DNA from 3 places in the Lysinibacillus sp. FSL K6-0075 genome. Region 3 is predicted to be linked to each of the others. Evidence: a T-box and tRNA genes for the amino acid it is inferred to sense, from the RefSeq annotation. Region 3 holds a T-box; the other regions hold tRNA genes.
The links. The T-box of region 3 lies ahead of trpS (tryptophan--tRNA ligase). A T-box ahead of a tRNA ligase gene usually reads a tRNA of that ligase, here a tRNA-Trp.
Positions count from the first base shown of each region.

Region 1 (10,436 bases), 1.6 Mb from region 3:
GCGTTGATTCCGTAGATGTGACAAAGGCAACACTTTGCTGTTTATCATCCTGATCGTTTAAAAAGCCCATCTGTATCGAAAAAGCTACTGCCTCTTTTTCTTGACTAATGACTTCCTGCTGCAGATTGCTATCGATTCTTGAAAGATTAAACGTCCCATCTGCATCCTCAGCCATATAAAATTGTCCCTTTGGTAAATCCTTAATTAAAGCTGCATTATCTTGTGACAGACCATTTGCTAATCCCGAGATAATAAACGTTAAAAAACTAACTAGGAAGATAATGGAGCCCAAGATTAAAAACCGTACTTTATTCTTCTTCATTTCTTTCCAGGCAAGATTCATCACTAACCCCTCCATTTCTTTGATTACTCATAGCTTAAAATTGTTAAATGAACAGAGCATGAACTAATCATTAAAATGTAGGGATAATATAAAAAAACCGCTCTTTAAAGGGCATTTATTATCCTTTAGAGGGATCGTTTTAAAAAATAGCTCATTGTATTATTTTGTTCAGAAATTTACTTAGGCGCTTATTCTTTAATAGCCACTGATTTACTTCCTCTCAGCCTTTTTCTTAAGCTAGTCATACCTTCTAAGTGGCCATAAATCTCCAATTTAATATTCTAACATGAGTAAAACTAAACAATTTTACTTACAGATTTAAGTGATATTATAGAACTGGAGGTGAACTAAATTGGAAAACGAAACAGAAAAAATTATGATTGAATTGTTACGAGAAATAAAGCAAGAACAACAAAAGATAAATCAACGCCTAGTTAAATTGGACAAACGTTTTGATGAAATGGATGAAAACCTCAGTTACATTGCTGGCGAACTAGGAAATCTGTGTATGAACACAATTATTCCAACAATGAGCGAACCTAAACCTACAACGAAAAAACAAGTAAATAAACAAATGCCAGATGAAAACTTGAAAAACGTAGTACTAGAGATTAATAGTTTAGAAGAACTATGGAACACTGTCCTGGCTCAAATTGAACAAAGGGTTTCTAAACCAAGCTTCGAAACGTGGATGAAATCTACTAAACTATTTTCATATAATGGGTCAACTTTGAGTATTAGTGCGCCAAATGTGTTTGCTCGTGATTGGCTCGATAATCATTATATTCATTTGTTTAAAGTAGTATTAAAGGAGATCACAGGTGAAGACTTGCTTGTCGAATTTATTGTTCAAAAAAACTTGGACTCGGACGATTTCCCTGTTTCAGTGACGAATTCATAAAGAGAAAACTTTTAGAGTTAAATGAAGATGTGTAGTGATGCTAAGCAAATAAAAAGTATATTATGTGCTGGAAAATCCATACATAATATACTTTTTCATTATAGGAATATTTCGTTATTTCCTGTAACGAATCTCATTTTCATTCTATATAAAAGCATGTAAATATAAATAATGGAATAGATATCTAATCAAGATTTTAAGTGAAATCTATAAATCCTATGCAAATGAAGTAAAACGTTATCTTCTTTGTAAGAAGAAGACTACAACACGATTTCTATGGTGTAGACTTCATATATCGTGGTGTAGTACCTATAGAATCCTGGCTTGGGAAAGGCAGATGATCATTGTTCGTTACCCAACCACCAAAACGAAATGTGAATTCCACTCGTGCGTCTGTATTCTGTGTATCAATATCTCGCATATAGTCCTTCAATCTATTTTCTAGGTAATTCGGTGCGATGAAATCTGCATAGGGTATAGCCTTTAACTCATTAAATGGCAGCAAATAGGCTTCGATAAGGGTATTGAGCTCATCATATTCAACAGGTGCTAGTAGCTCATAGTCATATTCAATATGAATTACCGTTGTATATTTTTGTCCATTCTGTTTATGCACAATTTCAATTGGGTATTGGTATCTTGCTTCAGTTCCAATAACACCCGCTGAAAACACATCTCGATAGAGCTCTTTGTTTATAGTAGGCTCAGGTGGCACCGTTTTTCTATCACTCATATTCTTTGGGTAAATAATAAATTTGTCTGTTGCAAAGTAGCCTCTTGATGCACCATTTAAAATGGATTCTTTCATAAATGTTTCATCTAAATAGTTCAATGACTTGCTGGAAATAGCAAATGCTGAACTGACAGCCATTCCACCTGTTGTAAATAAAATTAATAGTACCATCACAACGATTCCTGATTTCTTCTTACTCATATCCATAATGGAGAGTATTCTCTTTTTTAGAATTTGTGTACTTCCTAGAAAATTTGTAGCAAAAATACCCTCACCTCTTTTTAATTTCTCGGCATGTAGTATCGTCTGGCTATACGTTTTTCTAAGTTGGAGGTCAGTATTTTTTACTACTTCCTCATCACAAGCGTGTTCACAAAGGTTGTCCAGTTCTTTAACGAATAGATAGAACAATGGATTGAACCAATGAATACTACTAATCAGCAATACAAAAGCTTTATACCATAAATCCTTTCGTTTTAAATGAACTAACTCATGCTTCAATATCAAGGTTAGTTCTTCTTCTCGATAAGCATTATTAGGTAGCCAAATAGTATTTTTAGTAAATCCCACTAACATGGGGGAATGGATACAGCTACATGCTTTCAATGCGATTTCCTTCGTGATATTCATTTCGCTTTTAACTTTTTCAAGCAAATGAAGGGTTTTCGGTTCAGATATCGTTTGCCCCCATCTTTTCACCATGTACATAAATCGATAATGTTTTACAAGATGAACTGCCAAAAATACAACGATTCCTAAAATCCAAATGATCATCACCATCTGCCAAACAGAAAGTGCTGTCACTGTATCTACGGATGAGGACACAAGCGTTATGTAACTACTGTTAGTTGGAATAGGTTCTTTAGATGGTACTTGCACCGATTCTGATAGATTAATAACTGGGGTCGATCTATTGATTGTAAATGGTAAAATAAAACCTGCAAGGATAGCAAGCCAGCCATAATAAAGCCAGCTAGCACTGTATCGTTTTAAAAGGAAAGGCGTTACAGCCATAAAGAGTAGTCCAATAAAGGACATAACTACTGATTTAAAGAATAAACCTACCATGATACTGTGCATATTAATCCCTCTTTTCTTCCACCCATTTAATTAACGAAGCTAAATCTTCATTAGAAATAGTATCGGATTTATAGAGTGTACCTACTAAATTCATAAAGGAATTTTTATGATAGAGCTTCATAAATTGTTCTGTTTCAAAGCTTAGATAGGCATCTTTTTCTACTGTAGGGTAATAAAATCTCTCCTTAGCTTTTTTCTCACTGCGAAGAAATCCACGTTCAGTTAATCTTTTCATAAGAGATACTACGGTTTGGATTTTCCAACCTTTCTCATTTCCTATTTCGTGCATTATGATACCTGTAGTAATTGGAGGATTACTTTCCCAAACTATCTTCATAATCTCAAATTCTGCTTCAGGCAATTTTTTCATATATACTCACCCCTTTTCCATTTAAGTCAATTGTCTTAATTATATAATACATCTGTCTTAAACGGTTATCAAATTTTACTAAAATTATGTGAATGAACTGGAGTAGTTAATAAGTTGAAAAGCTCCTCGATTACATAATCTTTCGAGTTTAACTTCCCTGTTCCCGTCTGAAATTGAATCATTCCTTATCTACTACTTTTCCTTTTATTATAAAATTGGTTGTATCACACAAAAAAAACAAGAATGCTAATATAAACATTCTTGTTTTACATATATTTCTAATAGCTAAACTGGATTTTTTAGCATTTCAATAGTTTTCTTTTACTCTTAAAGCGTTTTTATATACTTTAAGATGTTATCAATATTTTCAGAATTATATTCTGCCTCTGATAAAAGATAGTACCCACTTTTAGAAAAATCAATGTGACCAAGTAAACTTTTTAAGTATGGAGAAATCAAAACCAAAACGCCATCACTTTCTAATAATTCCTCTGGAGATTCAAACCCATGAGTAACTTCTACATTAAAACTCAAATTATTCTCTTTCAATGAATTGTCTATATTTTTTTTGAGCCTCGTTGACCTTTTCTTCAAAAAAAATCCTTCTCTATCTAAACCTGTTGCAAATCCCCTAAATCCCATTGCTAATTTTGGATAAATATAAATTGTTTTCATTATGATCACCCTTTCAAAAGAATTATGATCTTTTTAATTCTAATCATAAATTTCCCTCCACCACAAATTTATGTAATATTAGGGAATGAATTCATTATCCTTCCATTTCATTATATCATGATTTTATAAATGCTTTATCGACAATTTCGCTTAGTCCAGATTTCTCCACATGTATACTCTGCATTGGGACTAGTCATAATCCCAGTACATGTTGCTCTCTGCTAATTCTTGCTGAGACATTCTGCCAAACTTTCTCCTCTTTGTGTTTTGCTTTTTATTTCTCCATTGCTAAATCAATCCCTTTTTTCAGCTCATTATCCCGTATTTCATTTAATATGGTAGTACAATCTCTCACTCTTTCTTCAAAGCGCTAATCAAGTAATGCCATACTCTTTCAATCTCTTTATCAGTTATATCTCCTTTAATTTTTAGGACAACCTGTTCCATGTATTCGCTCGATTTAGGATCCATCTGATATTTAAAGAGTAGTCCTTGCTGTGTAGGTGACAACGATAATATTTCCTGAATATTGTCTTTTCTTATTAGATAGATTGTAATTATTACTTCAGTAGAAGTTCACGCCCAAAATTTAAATTCCATTAGTTATTGCACTTTGTATTAATTTAATTTAACATACAAATGATAACTATCTAACCATTAACTTACAATGAAAATTTTTAATATTATTATATGGGTTCTTTATCCTAAAATCGGGTGGGAAAGTTTTTTAGATAGTAAGTTATCGTATAAAATACAATCGAAGGAGGAGGAATTTTATGGATTTTATGAGGAAATAAACCTCTTGGAAATAATTTATTCCTTTCTGCTATTGCGGATTGTCTCTGATCCTATCTGTACCTCATAGTAAGGGAAGAAGTCGTATAGTCAGTAGAAACCCTTGAAAAAGTTAGTTCAGAAAATTTCTAGTAGGAGCGTGTAAAATGAATTTAAAAGAAAAGTTGATATTAATAAAAGAAAATGGATACCAGGCACCCCCCGATACATTCCAGTTGATGCTAGAAATGATAAATAACATCGGTTCTTTGGATGCCCAACTACGTGATGAGCTAATTTATACGACCTTATCACATTGGATTCCTGATAATTCTCTAACAGCAAACGAACTAGAACAACTTCTACCAGTTGTTTTGGATAAAAACCATCTGCTTTTTAAGCTTGGTGAAACAAATACAGACTCTGTCTTCACTCGATCTTTCTCCATGCTAGTCATACCGCTCCTCTTCACAAGGAATAGAGAATCACCATTTCTCTCAAGAGAGCAAATTCATCAGATAAAAGAGAAAGTATTTTACAATGTACAGGAAGAGCGAGATTACCGTGGGTATGACGAAGAAAAAGGCTGGGCTCATGCTATAGCCCATGCAGCAGATGCTTTAGATGATTTGGCCCAATGCTCCGAACTGGATAAAAGTGACCTCTTAACTATCCTCGATTTGGTTTACGAAAAGATGACCATAACAGATCGAGTTTACTCCGATGGGGAAGATGAAAGAATGGTAAAATGTATAATTAGTGTATTAAATAGAAAAATACTTAGTCAGACTCATGTAGAGCAATGGATTCAAAGTTTTGGTGATGTGGAGAAAAATTCAGAATTTCTCCCTGCCTTTAAGCAAAAAAATAATATAAAGAACTTTTTGAAAAGTTTATACTTTCGAGTTAAATTTTACAATGTAGATGCCGTTCTCTGCTCGACTATCGAGCAAACATTATATAAAGTAGAAAAAGTATACTATTCCTAATTAAAATAAATGAGGGGAAAGCACCCACACTTGTCCGTCTCCACTTCAAATGTGGTAACAGGCAAACAATAGCCCTCAGGGAACATTTTTACTTCACACTTTTCACAGAAAATTTGATTTGCGGGGAATACATAAGTAGACGCTTAGGTCATGAAGACATTGAAACAACAATGAGAACTTATGCACATCTTCTAAAAGAAACCATTGAAGGAAACGATCAATTGGCAATCGATACTTTTACAGAAATGTATCAGTAGAAGAACAATAAACGCCTTACAATGTCCAAATTAAATTTTATTAAAAAAGCTCATGTTTGAAAAATAAACATGGACTTTTTTTGTTTTGCTTCCCTTAATCAATCCCGTTTAATTATAATAATCTGTTATTATTAACCTAATTACATAATATAAAGCAATATATAATTACATAATCATACAAATTACAATGAGGAGTTAATAGAATGAAAAGAAAAACAAAATCGACTACTATTATCATTGTAATAGCAGCCATCATCGGTGCAGCTTTTGCTTACACTCAATTCACAAATCCAATAGAAAAACCTGCTCAACCTGCTCACTTTCAACAAAAACAATTGTTGTTGAAGGTGACGGAGCAATTCTCGAAAGTAAAACAAAAGAAGAATTGCTTTATCCTGACAACTTAATAGAAGACAAAATAAATGAAGCCATTCACAGCATGTCTCACCAAAAGGTTCAATCTGGTGCTCAATGGGGTCACGAGCAAATAACACAAGAAAAGGTTGACCGATTGTTGGCTGTATGTAAAATGAACGATTATGAACATAACGATCTTTACATTCCAATATTGGAAAGATGGTCGAAAGGTGATTTTTCAAACGCCGTTGACGACCATAATAAAATTTGGAAATTACAACAAGGCGGAGGTGAAGAAGCCCTAGGAAAAGCAACTCGTTTGTCAACGCCAGAGGAGGAAGGGTATTATATAAAAGAATATTTCGAAAATAAAAAATAGGGAAATTTTCTATTTGTCTGCTATTTTTCAATTTATTATCATAATACTAATTACTAAAATCCACCAATTACTAAGATACAAAAAAATTATCGGCGGAGGGTTTTATATATGGAAGAAAGACCGCTAACAGACAAAGAACTTTATCACTTAAATATCGCTTTGAACGCAAAAGCCTATGGATTGAAGAACGTGTACAAGAAGAGTTTGGCGATTGAATTGATAAAATTGGCCCATGACCGTTCCCATACAATGAGAAACAAGCGCGACAACAAGTTTCTAAATTTTTACATCCATTGAGACTCCTGAGTTTATTCAAGACTTAATAGAAATGACCACAAATAAATCACGAGATCAATAACATCACAAAACGTCATTTACTTAACCGTAGTGACGTTTTTTCTTTTGGGTTATATTCCCTATTATTCTATTGGACAATCAACTATCGAAGTCGGGATATTAACAGCAATTGTTGCATACAAAGGCTCTGTTACACTACCTCCGCACACTACTTGAATTGATTTTGTAGTGTAAAGGAACACAAAAAAGACTCCACACAATTAAGTGTGAAGCCTTGATACGTAGCATTCTATTGCTAGTTTTAGATACCGGTGGTCGGGGTCGAACCGACACTCCAAAGGAACACGATTTTGAGTCGTGCGCGTCTGCCAATTCCGCCACACCGGCATAATGGCGATAAAAAAAATCGGATAAACCGATTAGCAGTTAAAATATGGAGGCGGCAACCGGATTTGAACCGGTGATAAAGGTGTTGCAGACCTGTGCCTTACCACTTGGCTATGCCGCCATCATACTTGGAGCGGAAGACGAGGTTCGAACTCGCGACCCCCACCTTGGCAAGGTGGTGTTCTACCACTGAACTACTTCCGCAAAAAATGGCTGGGGTACCTGGATTCGAACCAGGGCATGACGGAATCAAAATCCGTTGCCTTACCGCTTGGCTATACCCCAAAAGATAATTAGATAAAAATGGGGCGACTGATGGGAATCGAACCCACGAATGCCTGAACCACAATCAGGTGCGTTAACCACTTCGCCACAACCGCCATAATTACTATTTGGTATTATTCTAATTTAAAATTAAATGGGGCGACTGATGGGAATCGAACCCACGAATGCCTGAACCACAATCAGGTGCGTTAACCACTTCGCCACAACCGCCATAAAATTAAATTGGCAGGGGCAGTAGGAATCGAACCCACATCAAAGGTTTTGGAGACCTCTATTCTACCGTTAAACTATGCCCCTATTAGATTAAAACTGGTGGAGGGGGACGGATTCGAACCGCCGAACCCTAAGGAGCGGATTTACAGTCCGCCGCGTTTAGCCACTTCGCTACCCCTCCGGGAATACATGGTGCCGGCGATAGGAGTCGAACCCACGACCTACTGATTACAAGTCAGTTGCTCTACCAACTGAGCTACACCGGCAAAAAAACATGATGGGTCAGGACGGAATCGAACCGCCGACACTTAGAGCTTCAATCTAATGCTCTACCAACTGAGCTACTGACCCATGTTATTAAAATAAATGGCGGTCCCGACCGGGATCGAACCGGCGATCTCCTGCGTGACAGGCAGGCATGTTAACCGCTACACCACGGGACCATTTGGTTGCGGGGGCCGGATTTGAACCAACGACCTTCGGGTTATGAGCCCGACGAGCTACCACTGCTCCACCCCGCGATAATGATATATACTATTGTAAAAAATAATGGTGGAGGATGACGGGCTCGAACCGCCGACCCTCTGCTTGTAAGGCAGATGCTCTCCCAGCTGAGCTAATCCTCCATCTGGGTATTTAAATGGTGACCCCTACGGGATTCGAACCCGTGTTACCGCCGTGAAAGGGCGGTGTCTTAACCACTTGACCAAGGGGCCAACTATTGGAACAAATCAAAGTGCTGGCGGAGAGTAAGGGATTTGAACCCTTGAGACAGTGTTAACCGCCTACACGATTTCCAATCGTGCTCCTTCGGCCACTCGGACAACTCTCCAAGAATGGCTCCGAAGGCAGGACTCGAACCTGCGACAACCTGATTAACAGTCAGGTGCTACTACCAACTGAGCTACTTCGGAATAATTTTAGTATATAGCCTAGCGACGTCCTACTCTCACAGGGGGAAGCCCCCAACTACCATCGGCGCTAAAGAGCTTAACTTCCGTGTTCGGTATGGGAACGGGTGTGACCTCTTTGCCATCATCACTAGACTATTTGAAAGACAATACTTATTATAACATATCTTATAAAAATTACAAGTATATTATAATATTTTATTCTTTCAAAACTGGATAAACGTGCATTGAATGTTTCAAACGTTTTGGTTAAGTCCTCGATCGATTAGTATTCGTCAGCTCCATGTGTCACCACACTTCCACCTCGAACCTATCTACCTCATCGTCTTTGAGGGATCTTACTTACTTGCGTAATGGGAAATCTCATCTTGAGGGGGGCTTCATGCTTAGATGCTTTCAGCACTTATCCCGTCCACACATAGCTACCCAGCGATGCCTTTGGCAAGACAACTGGTACACCAGCGGTGTGTCCATCCCGGTCCTCTCGTACTAAGGACAGCTCCTCTCAAATTTCCTACGCCCACGACGGATAGGGACCGAACTGTCTCACGACGTTCTGAACCCAGCTCGCGTACCGCTTTAATGGGCGAACAGCCCAACCCTTGGGACCGACTACAGCCCCAGGATGCGATGAGCCGACATCGAGGTGCCAAACCTCCCCGTCGATGTGGACTCTTGGGGGAGATAAGCCTGTTATCCCCGGGGTAGCTTTTATCCGTTGAGCGATGGCCCTTCCATGCGGAACCACCGGATCACTAAGCCCGTCTTTCGACCCTGCTCGACTTGTAGGTCTCGCAGTCAAGCTCCCTTGTGCCTTTACACTCTACGAATGATTTCCAACCATTCTGAGGGAACCTTTGGGCGCCTCCGTTACCTTTTAGGAGGCGACCGCCCCAGTCAAACTGTCCGCCTGACACTGTCTCCTGCCCCGCTAAGGGGCATGGGTTAGAATTTCAATACAACCAGGGTAGTATCCCACCGACGCCTCCTTCGAAGCTGGCGCTCCGAGATCTCTGGCTCCTACCTATCCTGTACAAGTTGTACCAAAATTCAATATCAGGCTACAGTAAAGCTCCACGGGGTCTTTCCGTCCTGTCGCGGGTAACCTGCATCTTCACAGGTACTATAATTTCACCGAGTCTCTCGTTGAGACAGTGCCCAGATCGTTACGCCTTTCGTGCGGGTCGGAACTTACCCGACAAGGAATTTCGCTACCTTAGGACCGTTATAGTTACGGCCGCCGTTTACTGGGGCTTCAATTCGCAGCTTCGCTTGCGCTAACCACTCCTCTTAACCTTCCAGCACCGGGCAGGCGTCAGCCCCTATACGTCACCTTACGGTTTTGCAGAGACCTGTGTTTTTGCTAAACAGTCGCCTGGGCCTATTCACTGCGGCTCTCATGCGCTTGCACGCTCAAGAGCACCCCTTCTCCCGAAGTTACGGGGTCATTTTGCCGAGTTCCTTAACGAGAGTTCTCTCGCACAC
Region 1 covers NZ_CP151947.1:4,176,228-4,186,663, forward strand. Annotated here, with positions in the region: gene MHB65_RS20830 (ABC transporter permease) at 1-343, opposite strand, end outside; gene MHB65_RS20835 (DnaA N-terminal domain-containing protein) at 696-1,244, shown strand; gene MHB65_RS20840 (M56 family metallopeptidase) at 1,519-3,057, opposite strand; gene MHB65_RS20845 (BlaI/MecI/CopY family transcriptional regulator) at 3,059-3,427, opposite strand; gene MHB65_RS20850 (hypothetical protein) at 3,755-4,102, opposite strand; gene MHB65_RS20855 (DUF2785 domain-containing protein) at 5,044-5,865, shown strand; gene MHB65_RS20860 (hypothetical protein) at 6,326-6,529, shown strand; gene MHB65_RS20865 (DUF6241 domain-containing protein) at 6,508-6,858, shown strand; tRNA gene MHB65_RS20870 (tRNA-Leu) at 7,462-7,542, opposite strand; tRNA gene MHB65_RS20875 (tRNA-Cys) at 7,590-7,663, opposite strand; tRNA gene MHB65_RS20880 (tRNA-Gly) at 7,672-7,746, opposite strand; tRNA gene MHB65_RS20885 (tRNA-Gln) at 7,753-7,827, opposite strand; tRNA gene MHB65_RS20890 (tRNA-His) at 7,847-7,922, opposite strand; tRNA gene MHB65_RS20895 (tRNA-His) at 7,962-8,037, opposite strand; tRNA gene MHB65_RS20900 (tRNA-Trp) at 8,051-8,124, opposite strand; tRNA gene MHB65_RS20905 (tRNA-Tyr) at 8,138-8,221, opposite strand; tRNA gene MHB65_RS20910 (tRNA-Thr) at 8,231-8,306, opposite strand; tRNA gene MHB65_RS20915 (tRNA-Phe) at 8,319-8,391, opposite strand; tRNA gene MHB65_RS20920 (tRNA-Asp) at 8,408-8,483, opposite strand; tRNA gene MHB65_RS20925 (tRNA-Met) at 8,487-8,561, opposite strand; tRNA gene MHB65_RS20930 (tRNA-Val) at 8,591-8,666, opposite strand; tRNA gene MHB65_RS20935 (tRNA-Glu) at 8,682-8,756, opposite strand; tRNA gene MHB65_RS20940 (tRNA-Ser) at 8,781-8,872, opposite strand; tRNA gene MHB65_RS20945 (tRNA-Asn) at 8,878-8,954, opposite strand; rRNA gene rrf (5S ribosomal RNA) at 8,971-9,086, opposite strand; rRNA gene MHB65_RS20955 (23S ribosomal RNA) at 9,197-10,436, opposite strand, start outside.
Region 1: it encodes a tRNA-Trp, which carries the amino acid that the T-box ahead of trpS (tryptophan--tRNA ligase) is inferred to sense. The anticodon was not compared.

Region 2 (10,436 bases), 490 kb from region 3:
AACAGGCAAGAAAAATGCTAGATGCTGCAGGATTTACAGCAGCTAAAATTATGGCTTCGAATGATTTAGACGAGTATACAATCATGCATTTAAAGTCGCAAGGGGCGCAAATTGATGCTTGGGGAATCGGAACTAAGCTGATTACAGCCTATGACCAAGCAGCTCTTGGTGGAGTATACAAATTAGTTTCGATAGAAAACGAAAGTGGAGAAATGGTAGATACCATTAAAATTTCAGCAAATCCTGAGAAAGTAACTACCCCAGGGCGTAAACGTGTTTACCGTATTATTAATACAGAGAATGGTCATGCTGAAGGAGATTATATTGCATTAGATAGTGAAAACATACAGCAAGAAGGAAGATTGAAAATGTTCCACCCTATTCATACGTATATTAGTAAATTTGTTACGAATTTTACGGCAAAAGAGTTACATGAAAGCATCGTAGAAAACGGAAATCTTGTTTATGAGGAGCCAACTATTCAAGAAACACAAAAATATGTAAAGGAAAATTTACATTTACTGTGGTGTGAATACAAACGAACAATGAATCCTGAAGAATATCCTGTCGATTTAAGTCAAGCATGTTGGGACAATAAAATGGCAAGCATACAATCAATAAAAGAAAAGGTTTCACAAGGAATCAATTCGAAATTTTAAAAGTAGCTGGTAGGAGGTAGAGACGATGGCGAGAATAGGCATTTATGGTTCATCATTTGATCCTATTACCAATGTTCATCTTTGGACAGCAAGCACTGTCGCGCACCGTTGTAAGTTAGATAAAGTTATTTTTTTGCCTTGTTCAAATAAACGCAAAGATAAAACCATCAAAACAGCCGATACACATCGTTGGAATATGCTTCAGTTAGCCATTGCTAAAGACGATCGTTTTATAGCAGATTCCTATGAGATGGATCAAGAAGGCTGGAATATCTACACATATGACACCATGAAATACTTTAGAGAAAAGAACCCAGAGGATGAGGTACATTTTATAATGGGTGCTGATTTACTAGTGGATATTGGTGCAGGGTTATGGAGAAAGGGCGACGCATTAGTAGCGGAAAATAAATTTATTGTAATGGCAAGACATGGCATCGATATGCTATCTACCATTAGTCGTTCCCCTATTTTAAGAAATAATGATGATGGAAGATTCCATCTTATAGATAAAGGGCTAGCGATGGAAATTAGCTCTACCTATATTCGTGAAGAATTTGCTATGGGGGGAGAACCGAGATACCTCTTGCCTACTGCTTGTTACAACTATATTAAAGAGCATCACCTTTATCTAAAATAATGAAAGAAAGTTTAAAAGTGTGGTTACGTGCCACACTTTTTTAATTTTGAAAAGATGGTGAATTTTATCATATGTGGCTCAGGGTAAGCTATAATAAACATAGCAATGGAATATAATTTTTTCGTCGTTAATAATTATTAATGATTAATGTTAGAAAGGAATTCATGAGTGTGCAGCTTACATTAACATTTCTTATTTTAGGAGCAACAATTTTCACATTTGTGACCAATAAAATACGAGCAGATCTTGTAGCCATTGTGTCACTTTTAGCTTTTGTCATTATGGATATTCTAACGCCAACAGAGGCATTAGCTGGCTTTTCAAACTCTGTAGTTTTAATGATTGCAGGGCTATTTGTCGTAGGTGCAGGAATTTTACGTACTGGCCTGGCAGGAATGGCAGGGCAACTTTTGCTTAAATGGTCGGGCAATAGTGAGCTGAAGCTATTTGTGCTACTACTTATTATTGTAGGATCTGTTGGTGCTTTTATGAGTAATACAGGTACTGTAGCATTAATGATGCCGATCGTTGTAAGTATAGCGATTAGTATGAAAGTTAGTCCTTCAAAATTTCTACTACCACTCTCCTATGTAGCAAGTCTTTCAGGTCTAATGACACTGATTGCATCACCAACTAATTTAATTGTCAGTCAGTTATTGGTTGATCGAGGCTATAACAAGCTTGGTTTTTTTGAAGTGACCCCTATCGGTATTGTGGGGATGATTGCAGGCATTACCTATTTAGTGCTTGTAAGGAATGTTCTATTACCAAAGGATCAAAACCGTACACAAACTAATGAAGGGTATAAACTTTCACCAAAGAAAATTATTAAGCAATATGACTTAAATAATCGTCTATTTAAAATCTCTGTTCCTGATGAGTCACCTATTATTGAAACCTCTTTAGCAGAATTAAAACTGCCAGCTAAGTATATGCTCTGTATGATGAAAATTCATCGTAAATCACAGGAGGGTATTAATTTACTACCGATGACTTATCAAGAAATGGCAGGCCCAACTAGTGTCATTCATGCTAAGGACGAGCTATACGTTCAAGGAGAGGTAGAGGATATTCGTCGTTTTGTTGAGGATTATCATCTTGAGATGCAAGGATTAGTAGAAGGGGAAGCCGATGAACTGGTATCGAAGCATCTTGGCATTGCGGAGGTATTGCTCACACCCAATTCGAGCTTTATCAATGAAACGGTTAGCTCTCTCGGATTCCGAGAAAAATATAATTTAAATATCATTGGCATTAATCGCAAGGGTGGATATAAGCTTCAGGATATGGTGTCTCACAAATTAAAATTTGGAGATGCAATATTAGTTCAGGGAGCATGGGATGAAATTCTTTTATTAGCAAGAGAAACTCAGGATGTCGTGGTTGTCGGGCAGCCGAAAGAACATGCAAGTGTAGCAGCAGCTACAGGCAAAGCTGGAATTGCAGGGATTATTATGTTGTTCATGATTATTTTGATGGCATTTGAAATTTTCCCTGCTGTAATTTCTGTAATGATTGGTGCCGTACTTATGATTTTAACAGGCTGCTTGAGAAACATGGAAGATGCCTATAGTAATATGAATTTTGAAAGTATTGTGCTAGTGGCTGCCATGTTGCCAATGGCGACAGCGTTAGAAAAAACAGGAGGCATGACCATTTTATCCGATGGTATTATTAATGCCTTAGGTGATTTCGGACCATATGGCGTGCTTATAGGCGTTTATATTTTGACAGCCATTTTCGGTCAATTTATTAGTAATACGGCAACTGCTGTATTGTTTGCACCGATTGCCATGAGTGCTGCCATTGCAATGGAGGTTAGTCCCACAACATTTATGATTGCAGTAGCAGTCGCAGCAAGTATGGCGTTTGCTACGCCAATTGCTTCCCCTACTAATGCATTGGTAATGACGGCAGGGGGCTACAAATTTATGGATTTTGTAAGAATAGGGGTACCATTACAAATTGTTATGTTTATTGTCATGATGATCGCCATCCCATTCTTTTTCCCATTTTAAAAACTCGGTTTCTCTACCGAGTTTTTTGTTTTATAAAAAGATCTATTATTTTTTTGTAGGAAATTATGATAAAATTATTTTTTAGTTAGCGGTATAACATTGAACTAGCTTATGGAGTAGATTTTTTTAATCATCCTTTTTGCAGTTGTTAATATAGGAAGTTTTTCTTTGATAATAAAAAAGTTAAATTTTTTTCTTGAAAAGTGTTGACCTTTTTAAAATAAGGGTGTAGTATTATACAAGTCGCCAGGGTGACACGCTAAAACAAAGCAAAACATGAACCTTGAAAACTGAACAAGCAAAACGTAATCAATAAAGTTTTAAGTAGCTAGCTTCGGCGAGTGAACGAAACAAAAATTTTGGACATCAAAATTGATGCCAGCAAAACAATTTGAGCTAATCAAATTTCTTTTATGGAGAGTTTGATCCTGGCTCAGGACGAACGCTGGCGGCGTGCCTAATACATGCAAGTCGAGCGAACAGAGAAGGAGCTTGCTCCTTCGACGTTAGCGGCGGACGGGTGAGTAACACGTGGGCAACCTACCCTATAGTTTGGGATAACTCCGGGAAACCGGGGCTAATACCGAATAATTTGTTTCACCTCATGGTGAAACACTGAAAGACGGTTTCGGCTGTCGCTATAGGATGGGCCCGCGGCGCATTAGCTAGTTGGTGAGGTAACGGCTCACCAAGGCGACGATGCGTAGCCGACCTGAGAGGGTGATCGGCCACACTGGGACTGAGACACGGCCCAGACTCCTACGGGAGGCAGCAGTAGGGAATCTTCCACAATGGGCGAAAGCCTGATGGAGCAACGCCGCGTGAGTGAAGAAGGATTTCGGTTCGTAAAACTCTGTTGTAAGGGAAGAACAAGTACAGTAGTAACTGGCTGTACCTTGACGGTACCTTATTAGAAAGCCACGGCTAACTACGTGCCAGCAGCCGCGGTAATACGTAGGTGGCAAGCGTTGTCCGGAATTATTGGGCGTAAAGCGCGCGCAGGTGGTTTCTTAAGTCTGATGTGAAAGCCCACGGCTCAACCGTGGAGGGTCATTGGAAACTGGGAGACTTGAGTGCAGAAGAGGATAGTGGAATTCCAAGTGTAGCGGTGAAATGCGTAGAGATTTGGAGGAACACCAGTGGCGAAGGCGACTATCTGGTCTGTAACTGACACTGAGGCGCGAAAGCGTGGGGAGCAAACAGGATTAGATACCCTGGTAGTCCACGCCGTAAACGATGAGTGCTAAGTGTTAGGGGGTTTCCGCCCCTTAGTGCTGCAGCTAACGCATTAAGCACTCCGCCTGGGGAGTACGGTCGCAAGACTGAAACTCAAAGGAATTGACGGGGGCCCGCACAAGCGGTGGAGCATGTGGTTTAATTCGAAGCAACGCGAAGAACCTTACCAGGTCTTGACATCCCGTTGACCACTGTAGAGATATAGTTTCCCCTTCGGGGGCAACGGTGACAGGTGGTGCATGGTTGTCGTCAGCTCGTGTCGTGAGATGTTGGGTTAAGTCCCGCAACGAGCGCAACCCTTGATCTTAGTTGCCATCATTTAGTTGGGCACTCTAAGGTGACTGCCGGTGACAAACCGGAGGAAGGTGGGGATGACGTCAAATCATCATGCCCCTTATGACCTGGGCTACACACGTGCTACAATGGACGATACAAACGGTTGCCAACTCGCGAGAGGGAGCTAATCCGATAAAGTCGTTCTCAGTTCGGATTGTAGGCTGCAACTCGCCTACATGAAGCCGGAATCGCTAGTAATCGCGGATCAGCATGCCGCGGTGAATACGTTCCCGGGCCTTGTACACACCGCCCGTCACACCACGAGAGTTTGTAACACCCGAAGTCGGTGAGGTAACCTTTTGGAGCCAGCCGCCGAAGGTGGGATAGATGATTGGGGTGAAGTCGTAACAAGGTAGCCGTATCGGAAGGTGCGGCTGGATCACCTCCTTTCTAAGGATTATTTCGGAATACAAACCTTGGGTTTGTAAGATTACGTTTTGCGTTCAGTTTTGAAGGTTCATTCTTTCTGAATGAAACACTTCAAAACTTGTTCTTTGAAAACTGGATAAAACGACATTGAAATTGTAACAAACACATTTATTTTTTAAGTTTTTTATAGGCTTAATAACTTGGTTAAGTTATTAAGGGCGCACGGCGAATGCCTTGGCACTAGGAGCCGAAGAAGGACGGCACTAACACCGATATGCTTCGGGGAGCTGTAAGTGAGCTTTGATCCGGAGATTTCCGAATGGGGGAACCCACTACGTTTAATCGCGTAGTATCTTGACGTGAATACATAGCGTCTTGAAGGCAGACCCAGGGAACTGAAACATCTAAGTACCTGGAGGAAGAGAAAGAAAAATCGATTCCCTGAGTAGCGGCGAGCGAAACGGGAAGAGCCCAAACCAAGAGGCTTGCCTCTTGGGGTTGTAGGACACTCAATACGGAGTTACAAAAGAGCGAGTTAGATGAAGCGACTTGGAAAGGTCCGCCAGAGCAGGTAAAAGCCCTGTAGTCGAAAGTTCGTTCCCTCCTGAGTGGATCCTGAGTACGGCGGAACACGTGAAATTCCGTCGGAATCCGGGAGGACCATCTCCCAAGGCTAAATACTACCTAGTGACCGATAGTGAACCAGTACCGTGAGGGAAAGGTGAAAAGCACCCCGGAAGGGGAGTGAAAGAGATCCTGAAACCGTGTGCCTACAAGTAGTTAGAGCCCGTTAATGGGTGATAGCGTGCCTTTTGTAGAATGAACCGGCGAGTTACGATTACGTGCGAGGTTAAGCTTTAGAAGGCGGAGCCGCAGCGAAAGCGAGTCTGAATAGGGCGAAATAGTACGTGGTCGTAGACCCGAAACCAGGTGATCTACCCATGTCCAGGGTGAAGGTGAGGTAACACTTACTGGAGGCCCGAACCCACGCACGTTGAAAAGTGCGGGGATGAGGTGTGGGTAGCGGAGAAATTCCAATCGAACTTGGAGATAGCTGGTTCTCTCCGAAATAGCTTTAGGGCTAGCCTCGTGATGAGAATACTGGAGGTAGAGCACTGTTTGGACTAGGGGGCCATCCCGGTTTACCGAATTCAGACAAACTCCGAATGCCAGATATTTATACACGGGAGTCAGACTGCGAGTGATAAGATCCGTAGTCAAAAGGGAAACAGCCCAGACCACCAGCTAAGGTCCCAAAGTAATCGTTAAGTGGAAAAGGATGTGGCGTTGCACAGACAACCAGGATGTTGGCTTAGAAGCAGCCATCATTTAAAGAGTGCGTAATAGCTCACTGGTCGAGTGACGCTGCGCCGAAAATGTATCGGGGCTAAACGATTCACCGAAGCTGTGGATTGACATCTACGATGTCAGTGGTAGGAGAGCGTTCTAAGTGCGTTGAAGTCAGACCGGAAGGACTGGTGGAGCGCTTAGAAGTGAGAATGCCGGTATGAGTAGCGAAAGACGGGTGAGAATCCCGTCCACCGTATGACTAAGGTTTCCTGAGGAAGGCTCGTCCGCTCAGGGTTAGTCGGGACCTAAGCCGAGGCCGATAGGCGTAGGCGATGGACAACAGGTTGATATTCCTGTACCACCTCCTCACCGTTTGAGAAATGGGGGGACGCAGTAGGATAGGGTAAGCGCGCTGTTGGATATGCGCGTCCAAGCAGTAAGGCGTGTGTGTAGGCAAATCCGCACACTGTAACGTTGAGCTGTGATGGCGAGTCCGTATGGACGAAGTTCCTGATTTCACACTGCCAAGAAAAGCCTCTATCGAGGTGAGAGGTGCCCGTACCGCAAACCGACACAGGTAGTCGAGGAGAGAATCCTAAGGTGTGCGAGAGAACTCTCGTTAAGGAACTCGGCAAAATGACCCCGTAACTTCGGGAGAAGGGGTGCTCTTGAGCGTGCAAGCGCATGAGAGCCGCAGTGAATAGGCCCAGGCGACTGTTTAGCAAAAACACAGGTCTCTGCAAAACCGTAAGGTGACGTATAGGGGCTGACGCCTGCCCGGTGCTGGAAGGTTAAGAGGAGTGGTTAGCGCAAGCGAAGCTGCGAATTGAAGCCCCAGTAAACGGCGGCCGTAACTATAACGGTCCTAAGGTAGCGAAATTCCTTGTCGGGTAAGTTCCGACCCGCACGAAAGGCGTAACGATCTGGGCACTGTCTCAACGAGAGACTCGGTGAAATTATAGTACCTGTGAAGATGCAGGTTACCCGCGACAGGACGGAAAGACCCCGTGGAGCTTTACTGTAGCCTGATATTGAATTTTGGTACAACTTGTACAGGATAGGTAGGAGCCAGAGATCTCGGAGCGCCAGCTTCGAAGGAGGCGTCGGTGGGATACTACCCTGGTTGTATTGAAATTCTAACCCATGCCCCTTAGCGGGGCAGGAGACAGTGTCAGGCGGACAGTTTGACTGGGGCGGTCGCCTCCTAAAAGGTAACGGAGGCGCCCAAAGGTTCCCTCAGAATGGTTGGAAATCATTCGTAGAGTGTAAAGGCACAAGGGAGCTTGACTGCGAGACCTACAAGTCGAGCAGGGTCGAAAGACGGGCTTAGTGATCCGGTGGTTCCGCATGGAAGGGCCATCGCTCAACGGATAAAAGCTACCCCGGGGATAACAGGCTTATCTCCCCCAAGAGTCCACATCGACGGGGAGGTTTGGCACCTCGATGTCGGCTCATCGCATCCTGGGGCTGTAGTCGGTCCCAAGGGTTGGGCTGTTCGCCCATTAAAGCGGTACGCGAGCTGGGTTCAGAACGTCGTGAGACAGTTCGGTCCCTATCCGTCGTGGGCGTAGGAAATTTGAGAGGAGCTGTCCTTAGTACGAGAGGACCGGGATGGACACACCGCTGGTGTACCAGTTGTCTTGCCAAAGGCATCGCTGGGTAGCTATGTGTGGACGGGATAAGTGCTGAAAGCATCTAAGCATGAAGCCCCCCTCAAGATGAGATTTCCCATTACGCAAGTAAGTAAGATCCCTCAAAGACGATGAGGTAGATAGGTTCGAGGTGGAAGTGTGGTGACACATGGAGCTGACGAATACTAATCGATCGAGGACTTAACCAAAACGTTTGACACATTCAATGCACGTTTATCCAGTTTTGAAAGAATAAGTCTTTCAACTGAATAAGTGAAGTGATGATGGCAAAGAGGTCACACCCGTTCCCATACCGAACACGGAAGTTAAGCTCTTTAGCGCCGATGGTAGTTGGGGGTTTCCCCCTGTGAGAGTAGGACATCGCTTCGCTTATTTTTTGTGGAGGATTAGCTCAGCTGGGAGAGCATCTGCCTTACAAGCAGAGGGTCGGCGGTTCGAGCCCGTCATCCTCCACCATTATGGTCCCGTGGTGTAGCGGTTAACATGCCTGCCTGTCACGCAGGAGATCGCCGGTTCGATCCCGGTCGGGACCGCCATTATTATTGCCGGTGTAGCTCAGTTGGTAGAGCAACTGACTTGTAATCAGTAGGTCGTGGGTTCGACTCCTATCGCCGGCACCATTCCCTTGGAGGGGTAGCGAAGTGGCTAAACGCGGCGGACTGTAAATCCGCTCCTTAGGGTTCGGCGGTTCGAATCCGTCCCCCTCCACCATTTTAGGGGCATAGTTCAACGGTAGAATAGAGGTCTCCAAAACCTTTGGTGTGGGTTCGATTCCTACTGCCCCTGCCAGGTATTGAGGTACTCGTTCATATATAGCTATTATTTTATAGTGGCGATTGTGGCGAAGTGGTTAACGCATCGGATTGTGGTTCCGACATTCGTGGGTTCGATTCCCATCAGTCGCCCCATTTCAAAATTGGGGTATAGCCAAGCGGTAAGGCAACGGATTTTGATTCCGTCATGCCTAGGTTCGAATCCTAGTACCCCAGCCATTTTTTATTTTACGAGCCATTAGCTCAGTTGGTAGAGCATCTGACTTTTAATCAGAGGGTCGAAGGTTCGAGTCCTTCATGGCTCATCATTTTTTAATTAATATGCGCCCGTAGCTCAATTGGATAGAGCGTCTGACTACGGATCAGAAGGTTATGGGTTCGACTCCTGTCGGGCGCGCCAATAAATTCACGTTTACGGAATGTAGCTCAGCTTGGTAGAGCACTTGGTTTGGGACCAAGGGGTCGTAGGTTCGAATCCTGTCATTCCGACCATCTTTCATGATAAATGGGGCCTTAGCTCAGCTGGGAGAGCGCCTGCCTTGCACGCAGGAGGTCAGCGGTTCGATCCCGCTAGGCTCCACCATTTTAATATTTTTGGAGGTATACCCAAGTCTGGCTGAAGGGATCGGTCTTGAAAACCGACAGGCGGGTAACACCGCGCGGGGGTTCGAATCCCTCTACCTCCTCCATTTTCCGGGTCAGTAGCTCAGTTGGTAGAGCATTAGATTGAAGCTCTAAGTGTCGGCGGTTCGATTCCGTCCTGACCCACCATTATTGCGGGTGTAGTTTAATGGTAAAACCTCAGCCTTCCAAGCTGATGTCGTGAGTTCGATTCTCATCACCCGCTCCAAAATGGGCCTATAGCTCAGCTGGTTAGAGCGCACGCCTGATAAGCGTGAGGTCGATGGTTCGAGTCCATTTAGGCCCATCATTATTCCGAAGTAGCTCAGTTGGTAGTAGCACCTGACTGTTAATCAGGTTGTCGCAGGTTCGAGTCCTGCCTTCGGAGCCACGGCCCGTTGGTCAAGTGGTTAAGACACCGCCCTTTCACGGCGGTAACACGGGTTCGAATCCCGTACGGGTCATCAAGCATGTAGCACAGATGTGTGTTACATGCTTTTTTCTATTTTCTTTAAGTACATTCTCCTTTTTCATGTTGTTGAAAAAAGATCATGTCATTAGTAGAAAAAGACCTTTTAGCAAGGTGAGGGGTTGATTTCCGTTCCGCCAGCGTCCTTTCCAGGGGGCGTCCGATGAGCCGCTTCACTCACTAGCGTTCGCTCCAGGGTCTCCTTTGTGACGCTAAATCCCTTAGGAGTGACGCTGGCTCCACTCCAATCAACCATGTGCAAAAGTGTCTTTTCCTTATCTTACATACTAACCGTAGCGATCAAAATAGCCCATGATTTGTATAATTAGATAGGCTCTTATTTTCATTGTGTAGTGACAACACCCCTTCATAA
Region 2 covers NZ_CP151947.1:277,468-287,903, forward strand. Annotated here, with positions in the region: gene MHB65_RS01245 (nicotinate phosphoribosyltransferase) at 1-659, shown strand, start outside; gene nadD (nicotinate-nucleotide adenylyltransferase) at 685-1,299, shown strand; gene MHB65_RS01255 (SLC13 family permease) at 1,464-3,317, shown strand; rRNA gene MHB65_RS01260 (16S ribosomal RNA) at 3,728-5,279, shown strand; rRNA gene MHB65_RS01265 (23S ribosomal RNA) at 5,461-8,388, shown strand; rRNA gene rrf (5S ribosomal RNA) at 8,454-8,569, shown strand; tRNA gene MHB65_RS01275 (tRNA-Val) at 8,581-8,656, shown strand; tRNA gene MHB65_RS01280 (tRNA-Asp) at 8,661-8,736, shown strand; tRNA gene MHB65_RS01285 (tRNA-Thr) at 8,745-8,820, shown strand; tRNA gene MHB65_RS01290 (tRNA-Tyr) at 8,828-8,911, shown strand; tRNA gene MHB65_RS01295 (tRNA-Trp) at 8,916-8,989, shown strand; tRNA gene MHB65_RS01300 (tRNA-His) at 9,033-9,108, shown strand; tRNA gene MHB65_RS01305 (tRNA-Gln) at 9,118-9,192, shown strand; tRNA gene MHB65_RS01310 (tRNA-Lys) at 9,206-9,278, shown strand; tRNA gene MHB65_RS01315 (tRNA-Arg) at 9,297-9,373, shown strand; tRNA gene MHB65_RS01320 (tRNA-Pro) at 9,389-9,465, shown strand; tRNA gene MHB65_RS01325 (tRNA-Ala) at 9,481-9,556, shown strand; tRNA gene MHB65_RS01330 (tRNA-Ser) at 9,570-9,662, shown strand; tRNA gene MHB65_RS01335 (tRNA-Phe) at 9,669-9,744, shown strand; tRNA gene MHB65_RS01340 (tRNA-Gly) at 9,750-9,823, shown strand; tRNA gene MHB65_RS01345 (tRNA-Ile) at 9,828-9,901, shown strand; tRNA gene MHB65_RS01350 (tRNA-Asn) at 9,909-9,985, shown strand; tRNA gene MHB65_RS01355 (tRNA-Glu) at 9,987-10,058, shown strand.
Region 2: it encodes a tRNA-Trp, which carries the amino acid that the T-box ahead of trpS (tryptophan--tRNA ligase) is inferred to sense. The anticodon was not compared.

Region 3 (10,436 bases):
ATTAGAAAAAGCGGGATTAACAAAAGAAGATGTTGATTTTTTAGTGCCGCATCAGGCAAATATACGAATTATGGAATCTGCTCGTGAACGATTAGAGCTACCACCAGAAAAAATGTCAAAAACGATTCATAAATACGGAAATACTTCAGCAGCATCTATTGGGATTTCCTTGGTAGATGAGCTCGAAGCAGGTAAGATTAAAGAGGATGATTTATTAGTCCTTGTAGGTTTTGGTGGCGGCTTAACATGGGGTGCCGTAGCCATGAGATGGGGAAAATAAGTAGGAAAAATGCTTGAGGGGAGTAAGACAATGAGTAAACGACGAGTAGTAATTACAGGAATTGGCGCAGTTACACCACTAGGAAATAACATCGAAGAAACATGGGCAAACATTAAAGCTGGTAAATCTGGCATAGGTGAGCTGACACGTTTAAATAAAGATCTTTTTGCAGCAAAAATCGCAGCAGAAGTGAAGGACTTCGATATTGAAAAATATATTGATCGTAAAGAAGCACGTAAAATGGATCGTTTCACACAATACGCATTAGCTGCTTCCATTATGGCAATGGAAGATGCACAGCTAACAATTGATGAAGAGCTAGCTCCACGTGCAGGTGTATGGATTGGCTCTGGTATCGGTGGAATGGAAACATATGAACAACAATTTTTAACATTCCAAGAGCGTGGTGCAAGACGTGTCAGTCCATTCTTTATTCCAATGATGATTCCTGATATGGCTTCGGGCCAAGTTTCTATTCACTTTGGTGCAAAGGGAATTAACTCTTGCTCTGTAACGGCATGTGCTTCGGGTACAAACTCTATTGGGGATGCCTTTAAAGTAATTGAACGTGGGGATGCAGATGTCATGATTTCGGGTGGTGCTGAATCACCAATCGTAACAATGGCTGTGGCAGGCTTCTGTGCCAATACAGCTTTATCATTAAATCAAGACCCACAAGCAGCATGTCGCCCATTCGATAAAAACCGCGATGGCTTTATTATCGGAGAAGGTGCAGGTATCGTTATTTTAGAAGAATATGAACATGCAAAAGCTCGTGGTGCCAAAATCTATGCTGAAGTTTTAGGTTATGGTGCAACAGGTGATGCACATCACATTACGGCTCCAGCTCCAGAGGGTGAAGGTGCAGCACGTGCGATGACGCAAGCATTAACAGATGGTGGCGTAGAGCCATCACAAGTTGATTATATTAATGCTCATGGTACGAGTACGCCATACAATGATTTATTTGAAACACAAGCTGTTAAAACTGCTTTTGGTGAGCATGCGTATAAGCTTGCAATGAGCTCTACAAAATCGATGACGGGTCACTTATTAGGAGCAGCTGGTGGTGTGGAAGCGATTTTCACAGCATTAGCCCTTAAAGAAGGGATTTTACCTCCTACAATCAATTTAAAAGATCCTGATCCTGAATGTGATTTAGATTATGTTCCAAACGAAGCAAGAGAAGCAAGTATTCAATACGCAATGAGTAATTCTCTTGGTTTTGGTGGTCACAACGCAAGTCTTCTATTCAAAAAATATGAAGCCTAATATGTAAACATAAAAAACGTCAGCCGAATTTAAATGGCTGACGTCTTTTTTTATAGTTTTGTGAATAAATGATAAGTAAGAAGAAATAGAAAGGATGCCACTACGATGTTTCGTCTCTTTTTATTTTTAGTAAGTTATGGCTTAATGATCCTCTCAGTAGGGAATCTCATATTGTATTTAAATTACCGCACACTAGGTTATTCATGGAAGGTTGTTTTCAAGTTTATTTTTCAAACAACAGAATTTTATATGGCGGTAGGAGCCTGTATTATCATCTGTGCAGTTGTGCTTGATCTAGGCTTTGATCGATCCTCAGACAAGCCGTAAGTTTAGCGACGTGCGCGACCAAGACCCATGGCATCTTCCATACGTTTTAATGTAGCACTGGCAATCGCATTCGCCTTTTCAGCACCCTCATCTAGAATGACATCTAATTCGGATGATTCTACTAGATGATAGAATTTTTCTTGAATAGGTGTTAGGTGTTCAATCACTGCTGTTGCTACACCTTGCTTGAATCCACCATACCCAATTCCCTCATATTTTTTGACTAAATCTTCAATCGCTATACCTGAAATAGCCGATTCGATTGTCAATAAATTTGAAACGCCTGGTTTATTTTCCACATCAAATGCAACGATACCGTCAGAGTCTGTAACGGCTGATTTTATTTTTTTCTCAATTTCTTTCGCCGTATCTAATAAACGGATTGTCGCTTTCGTATTTGGATCTGATTTACTCATTTTCTTTGTTGGCTCTTGTAAGGATTTAATACGAGCGCCTGCTTTTGGTAATTGAATTTCTGGAATCGTTAAAACATCACCAAAGCGTTTGTTAAAGCGTTCTGCTAGGTCACGAGTCAGCTCGATATGCTGCTTCTGATCATCGCCGACAGGAACAATATTTGTGTTATAAAGTAGTATGTCTGCAGCCATTAAAGGTGGGTATGTTAAAAGAGCAGCAGATACGCTTTCCTTACCGTGTGATTTATCTTTAAATTGTGTCATGCGTTCTAGCTCTCCGATAGACGCAACACATTGTAACATCCATCCTGCCTGAGCATGCGCTGGCACCTCTGATTGGATGAATAACGTAGATTTTTTAGGGTCAATGCCTGTAGCAATATAGGTAGCAGCTAGCTTACGAATACTTTCTCGTAATTCTTTAGGGTCCTGTGCAACAGTTATGGCATGTTGATCAACGATACAATAAATCGCATTTCCTTCATCTTGTAGTGCAGGGAATTGCTTGAATGCTCCTAAATAGTTCCCTAAAGTTACGATACCTGTAGGCTGTACGCCAGAAAAAATAGTTGTCATTAAAATTTCCTCCTCGAATTCAAATTCTGTGACAATTGTCAGCAGCGTTACCTTCATCTTTCAATCTGTTTGATGAAGACAAAAAAACATCATGCGTCCTCATTAGATTTTTTCTAATGAAGGGACGAATGATGTTTGAATCCGCGGTACCACCCAGCTTGCCTAAAAAGGCCACTCAGCTTCGTAACGTGAAGGGACGAGCTTTGCTATTAGCTTTAAGAAGCGTTCACAAAGCTAACTCGGAAGTCCATTCCACATGCCTCCACGATCTGTTTGCAGCAACCACAGACTCTCTATACGTGAATTAGCACATGTACTACTCTTCGTCAGCGTTTTTCTCAATTTAAATTGTTCAAATTGATTTGATTGCAAAGAATTATATTATAAAGATTTCTTTATGTAAAGTCAGACTTTTGACGGTGTTTTTTTTCGAGAAAAAATTATATGCTTTTTTTGTTGTGTAATTTTGTTATAAATATAAATTTTTTTATTAAAATATTGTTGAGGTGTACACGTCGAATTGACAATTTTCTCGTTTATTTTTCTTAAATGAGAACAAGTAAGATAGATGTTTGGATGTTTAAAATGCTTGAAAAGTGGGAATGGTAGTAGTAGCACATAAGTTTGAAGAAAATACACTACATTAAAAAGCTGTATAAATAGACAGAATATTTAGGGATAGGTTCAGACTTTTTTTATTGGAACTATATTCAAATACAGCGGAGTACTGTATAATGGTACTGTGTATTTTACATTACATTAATTCTAATTTAACACACTGGTTCTGGTTTATAGATAATGATTCGAAATGAAAGGATGTGTCAGAATGATTGTAACCCTATTTACATCACCAAGTTGTACCTCTTGTCGTAAAGCGAAAGCTTGGTTAGAGGAGCACGAAATTCCATATACAGAACGTAATATATTTTCTGAACCGCTCAGCATTAGTGAAATAAAAAAAATTTTACGTATGACAGAAGACGGAACTGATGAAATTATTTCTACTCGTTCAAAAATATTCCAAAAATTAAATGTGGATGTTGAAAGTTTACCATTACAACGTTTATATGAATTAATTCAGGAATATCCTGGCTTATTACGTAGACCAATCATTTTAGATGAAAAACGTCTACAGGTTGGCTACAATGAAGATGAAATTCGCCGTTTCTTACCTCGAAAAGTTCGAGCATATCAATTACAAGAAGCGCAACGAATGGTGAATTAAACCTTTCTATTCTGAATAATATATGTAATAGATGTTACAGATGTGGAATGCATGTTGTGACATCTTTTTTTTATGTTTTACTTCTGTAAAACCTTCTATATGAAGTATAATAATTAATAGGGAAAAGTCATATATTTCCGTAAAAGTATGTTAAACTTGATTTAAGTTAAATAGTTTACTACAATTTCAATAATTCAAATATCTTCTGTGAAACGGTGTATATCCTTTTCATTTTATGACAGAACAGCATACAATAGAGTTAGAGACAACTGTGAATACAAAAATTCATGTTTACGGTTACTCGATGGTTTTACTGTAGTGTGGTCAAAGGTTGAAAAACAAATGCAGTATGAAGGTTAAAAACAAAGAATAAAAGCATACTAATGAAACAAAACTGTTTTTCGACATATGACAGTGAAGGGAGATGAGGTCTAGTGGACATCGAACGTGTAAATGAAAATACACTCAAGCTCTTTATTACGTACAATGATATAGAGGATCGCGGCTATAGTCGTGAAGAAATTTGGTACAATCGAGCAAAGGGTGAGCAACTTTTTTGGGATATGATTGATGAAGTAAACACGGAGGATTATTTTGATGTAGAGGGTCCGATTTGGATTCATATCAATGCATCTGAAGTTGGCTTAGAAATCATTGTCACACGTGCACATATTTTAAAAGACGGTGAAACATTAGATGGTCATTCGAATTTTGATGAACACAAAGATATGTTTGCACCATTCGATGAAGTTGGAGAGGATCTTCTTAGCCAACTAACTCAATTTGGTGACATGGATGAGTCAGAATTATTTATGGATACAGACATTTATGTTTATAAATTTAAAGATATTGATGAGTTAATCCCTGTCGCAAAACGAATGACAGACGAATTAGTGGATTCCTCATTATTCAAATATGAAAATTGGTACTATCTAGTTGTTGATTTCGGAAACGCAGATGAGGATTTAAATCGTCATGATAGAAATGCAGTTATCAAGGAATTTTTAACACCATCCAATTTTACAATTCATCGTCTAGAGGAGTACGGTGAAAAAATTATGGAATTCAATTGCTTTGAAACAGTTCGAAAATACTTTGCATAAGCAATGAATCACCTAATTATTTTAGACTGTAGTGAAACTCGTAAAAGAATCGAGTTTTGCTACAGTCCTTTTTTATGCGTTCAACATCACGGATTTCTGAATAAGGTCGCATTTTTAAAATTTCAAGAAAAAACGGCTTTATTTTTGTTCATGCAACCCAATTCTATTATAGTTGGCTAAAAAGGAGCTGATTATATGCTTATTGCCTATAACAATCAACAGCAGCTATTTCTCCCATATCAATATACGAGGAAAGCTTTACAGCGATATAGGCGGCAGATGAAATTTTTTTGTCCTCAATGTTTGGAACAAGTTCAATTGAAAATAGGTAACTATAATATTCCCCACTTTGCACACTTCACTAAAAATCAATGTTCACAGCTATTCGCAGAAGGTGAATCTAAACTACATTTACAAGGTAAAATGCAATTATATGAGTGGTTCAAAAAACATGGACATCAGGTGGAACTAGAGCCATTTTTAAAGCAGCTTTCTCAGCGCCCTGATTTGCTCGTTACAATCGATGAGGGGCATTTCGCAGTTGAATTTCAATGTAGCACAATCTCTCATGAAAAATGGCATCAACGAACAATGGGCTATGAAAAAAACGATATACAAGCTATTTGGCTTTTTCAAACTCCTCAAAGCAAAGAAGCAATCAACGGCATCAGAAAAATTAGAATCTCCCCATTGCTGCAAAAAGCATTTATAACAACGACAACAGATTTGCCTTATTTACTGACGTACAACGCGGTGACAGCCCATTTTATTTATTGGACGAATCTTCTTCATGTTCACGGGCATACTTTCATAGGCAAAGTACAAAAAATTCCGGTCAATCAACAGCATTTTCCTTTTTATATACCAAAGCGTATTACCAAAGAAGAATTTCAAAGCTATTGGCAGCTCTATAAACAGACTTGTAGGCAATTTGCGTATAGTCGTCTTTTACATAATAAGAAGGGGGCACAAGATCCATTTTTACGCAATTGCTATGAATTAAATCTTTCTCTTACTGCTATGCCGCCATACATTGGTATTCCAGTGCAAGAAGGAGCGTCTATCTCTTTATTCACGAGTGAATGGCAAACGATGCTGTTGTATTTTAGTAAACAGTTAGGACGTCAACCATTTGAATTAACCAAGCATCAGATTAAAAACTTTTTATGTCAGCAACAGTTAGAAATAACCGAACAAGCAGTAAGAGCTATTCAAAATTATGGACAACTTCTTCAGCGAATGAATCATGAAGATGGTTCACTAGATAATTGTGAGCAAGTCTATGTACATTTATTTGCAATTGCCACAATATACTGAGAAAATATGAGAGTAAAAGGAAAAAAGCACATATAAAGGGGGCTGGCATACATGGCTAGTAACAGTAATCAGGTTTTGGTTAGAAAAGAAGTACCAGAAGAATTAACATGGCGTTTAGAGGATATCTTTGCAACAGATGCAGCTTGGGAAGAGGAATTGAAGGAGGTTGCAGAGCTTGCTAAACAGGCACCTAGCTATGCAGGTACTTTAAATAATGGGGCAGAGGCATTATTAGCAGCTTTGCAGTATCATGATCATATATATGAACGTGCAATGAAGCTCTACACATATGCACATATGCGCTATGATCAAGATACGACAAATAGCTTTTATCAAGATATGAACAGCCGTATTCAAACATTGGCAACGAGTATCTCAGCTGGCCTTTCCTATTTAACGCCAGAAATTTTATCATTAAGTGAAGAAACGATTGAAGGCTACTTAACAGAAAATCAAGACCTACAACTATATAAGCAATCATTAAAAGAAATTACGATGGCACGTCCACATGTATTACCAGCCGAACAGGAGGCATTGCTAGCGCAAATGTCTGAGGTAACAGGTACAGCTTCGAATACATTCAGCATGTTAAACAATGCGGATATGGTTTTCCCTCATGTGAAAAATGAAGAGGGGGAAGAGGTACAACTTACGCATGGTAACTATATCAAGTTTTTAGAGAGCAAGGATCGCTCAGTACGTGAAGGCGCATTTAAAGCTATGTATGAAACATATGGCAAGTTTAAAAATACGTTCTCGGCGACGCTAACAGGTAACGTGAAGAAGCATAATGTGAGTGCACGTATTCGTCATTATGAATCTGCACGACACGCAGCCATGTCTAATAATTTCATTCCAGAAAATGTATATGATCAACTGGTGGAAACAATTCATAAGCATTTACCAGCTATGCAGCGTTATATTTCGTTGCGTAAGAAATTATTAGGTGTAGACGAATTGCATATGTGGGATTTATTTGCGCCACTTGTTAAAGAGGTGGAAATGAAGGTCACTTATGATGAAGCGAAAGATATTTTAGTAAAAGCTTTAGCTCCATTAGGGGAAGAATATCAAAACATCGTCCAAAATGGACTGGATAGCCGTTGGGTCGATGTTTTAGAGAATAAAGGGAAGCGTAGTGGAGCCTATTCATCAGGCGCCTATGGTACGAATCCGTATATTTTAATGAATTGGCAAGACAACGTGAACAATCTATTTACTTTAGCACATGAATTTGGCCATAGTGTTCATAGTTATTATTCACGCAACAACCAGCCATTTGTTTATGGAGATTATTCTATTTTTGTGGCAGAGGTTGCTTCTACATGCAATGAAGAGCTATTAAATGACTATTTACTGAAAACAATTGATGACCCTCAACAAAAAATATACTTATTAAATCATTGGTTAGATGGTTTCAGAAGTACTGTATTCAGACAAACCATGTTTGCAGAGTTCGAACATCTTATTCATCAAATGGATAAGAATGGTGAGTCATTAACAGCAGATCGTTTAACAGAGGTTTATTATGAATTAAACAAAAAGTACTTCGGTGATGATATGGTGGTAGATGAGGAAATTGGCTTAGAATGGGCTCGTATTCCACACTTCTACTATAATTACTATGTTTATCAGTATGCGACTGGTAAATCAGCCGCTACAGCATTGAGTAAACAAATTTTAGAGGAGGGTGCACCAGCTGTAGAACGTTATATTAATAACTTCTTAAAAGCAGGATGCTCTGATTTCCCTATTGAAGTGTTAAAGGCAGCAGGCGTTGATATGAACGTAGCTAAGCCAATTGAAGATGCTTGTAAAGTATTTGAAGAGCGTTTAAATGAATTAGAAAAATTATTGTTGAATAATTAATTAAAAGGGCTGGGGAAATATTCCTACAGCCCTTTTTCTTTTAGCATGCGTGTGATTTGAAATGAAAGAATAATGATTTTTTTTGATTTCTAAATAGTTTAAAAGTGTGCATCTTGGAAAAATACTGTTTGTAATCGCTTTCTATTTGACAAATTTGTGAATCTAGTATTGGTTTCATTGCTAAATATATTATTCCATGATAGAGTAATTCTTGTGAAATAAATCACAAAACAAACATACACCCCTTTGTTTGAACGTGAACATTTCTCCCATCCCCTTTGTGAAAAAGAAGCGTCTCTATCGGTCGAGGATAGAGGCGCTTCTTTGTATTTTGCGTTATCTTGAAAAACAAAACCATCCATAGAATTTTTATGAAAGGTAAAAATGGAAGTCCATTGCAGGCTACTTGCTTTCCTGTCGGCGAGCGCCGAAAACGTTAACTTTTTAGCGATTTCCAAATAAGGAGAAGGTGTACACTACTCATTTTGGAGAGGTGTTGTCACTCATCGCTTCTCTACTGTCAGTATGAAAGAAAAGGAAATGACACTTTTTCAGCATTGTAGATAGCGTCACAGAGGAGACGCATTGAGTGAAGCAGTTCATCGGACGCCCCTGGAAAGGACGCTGGCGGAACGGAAATCAACCCTTCACCTTGTCAAAAGGTCTTTTACTGCTATTGACATGATCTTTTTTCAACAACATGAAAGGGACTCCATCATGATGATTGGAGTCCCTTTGGTTTATTGTATTATTTAAGACGCCATAACGTAGCGTGAGTAGTTTGGATTCGTTCGAGCTTTTGTTGCAGCATGCGTTTCTTTAGTTCACGCTCTGCTGCTTGCTCTGTTAATGAATAGATAAAAGCTATTTCGTTTGTAGAAAGAGTATGGAATTTAGAAAATAAGTCCTCTATTGATGGTAATGGCTGACGGACAAGCTGTTCGTTCAGCATTTCTTGTAAAATATGTTCATAAACTTCATAGGAATAGCTACCACTAACTTTTAGTCCCTCATCTTCAATACATTCATTGAAAAATACGATACTTGGTACTTCTTCCACTTCCATTTCGCGTTTAATATATAAATCGCATTGGAAAGCACGTGCTGCCTCCTTTGAACCAAAGTCAACAGTAAACTCATTCATATCGAGTTGAACATCCTCAGCTATTTTTAAAAGCGTTGCATAGGAGTTTACATCTTGATGACTTAATAATACATATTCTTGTAGTTTTGATAAATAACGTGCACCTGCACGTTTCCCCTGTAATTCAGCTGCTTTAATAGCGATAGAAGGTAAAACAGGGTGATTAATATCAAGTTCGATTCCTGAGATACAACCTTTGACACGTTTACTTAAGCAGTTTAAAGAAGTAAGTTCTGTGCTTAAAACAAAGCGCCATGTGAAGTAATGGTTGTATTCAAGTTGTAATTTACGAAGAGTTGCTTGCATACTGAAAGCTTCAGGGCAAAGTGGATCTACGAAAATATACAATTCAATTGGCTTGTTTGCAGTAGAAATCGTTGGCGTTGGCTCTTGCAACATTTGAATATTATTCACGTAACAATTCCCCCTCATCGTCATTTGGCGTATTAACCATGTGATGAGCTGTTAATACTAAACGTTGATAATAAGTTTCACGGAACTTCCCTTCCAAACCTACCTCATCCATTGCTTCTGACATACACTCTAGCCAAGCTTGAGCGCGGTCAGGTGTAATAGGAAAATTCATGTGACGTGCACGCATCATCGGATGTCCATGTTCTTCAGTAAAAAGATTTGGTCCACCTAAATACTGTGTTTGAAATTGAATTTGTTTACGGGCTGTCTCTGTTAAATCCTTTGGAAAGATTGGAATAAGATCAGGATGCTGAGCAACTCTTTTATAGAACGCATGAATGAGTTCTGACAGTTTTTCAGCTCCCAGCTCCTCATAAGGAACAGTGTATTTTCGACTCATAAGTTATATGCTCCTTTAATTCTTTATATCGTAAAGTACCACTTTGTATACTTCATCCTCATCAAAATGTGAAATTCTTGTGACTACCTTCAT
Region 3 covers NZ_CP151947.1:770,969-781,404, forward strand. Annotated here, with positions in the region: gene MHB65_RS03515 (beta-ketoacyl-ACP synthase III) at 1-280, shown strand, start outside; gene fabF (beta-ketoacyl-ACP synthase II) at 311-1,552, shown strand; gene MHB65_RS03525 (hypothetical protein) at 1,658-1,879, shown strand; gene trpS (tryptophan--tRNA ligase) at 1,882-2,871, opposite strand; T-box leader at 2,989-3,210, opposite strand; gene spxA (transcriptional regulator SpxA) at 3,701-4,096, shown strand; gene mecA (adaptor protein MecA) at 4,531-5,199, shown strand; gene MHB65_RS03545 (competence protein CoiA family protein) at 5,395-6,516, shown strand; gene pepF (oligoendopeptidase F) at 6,568-8,385, shown strand; gene MHB65_RS03555 (DsbA family protein) at 9,134-9,943, opposite strand; gene MHB65_RS03560 (hemoglobin) at 9,936-10,343, opposite strand.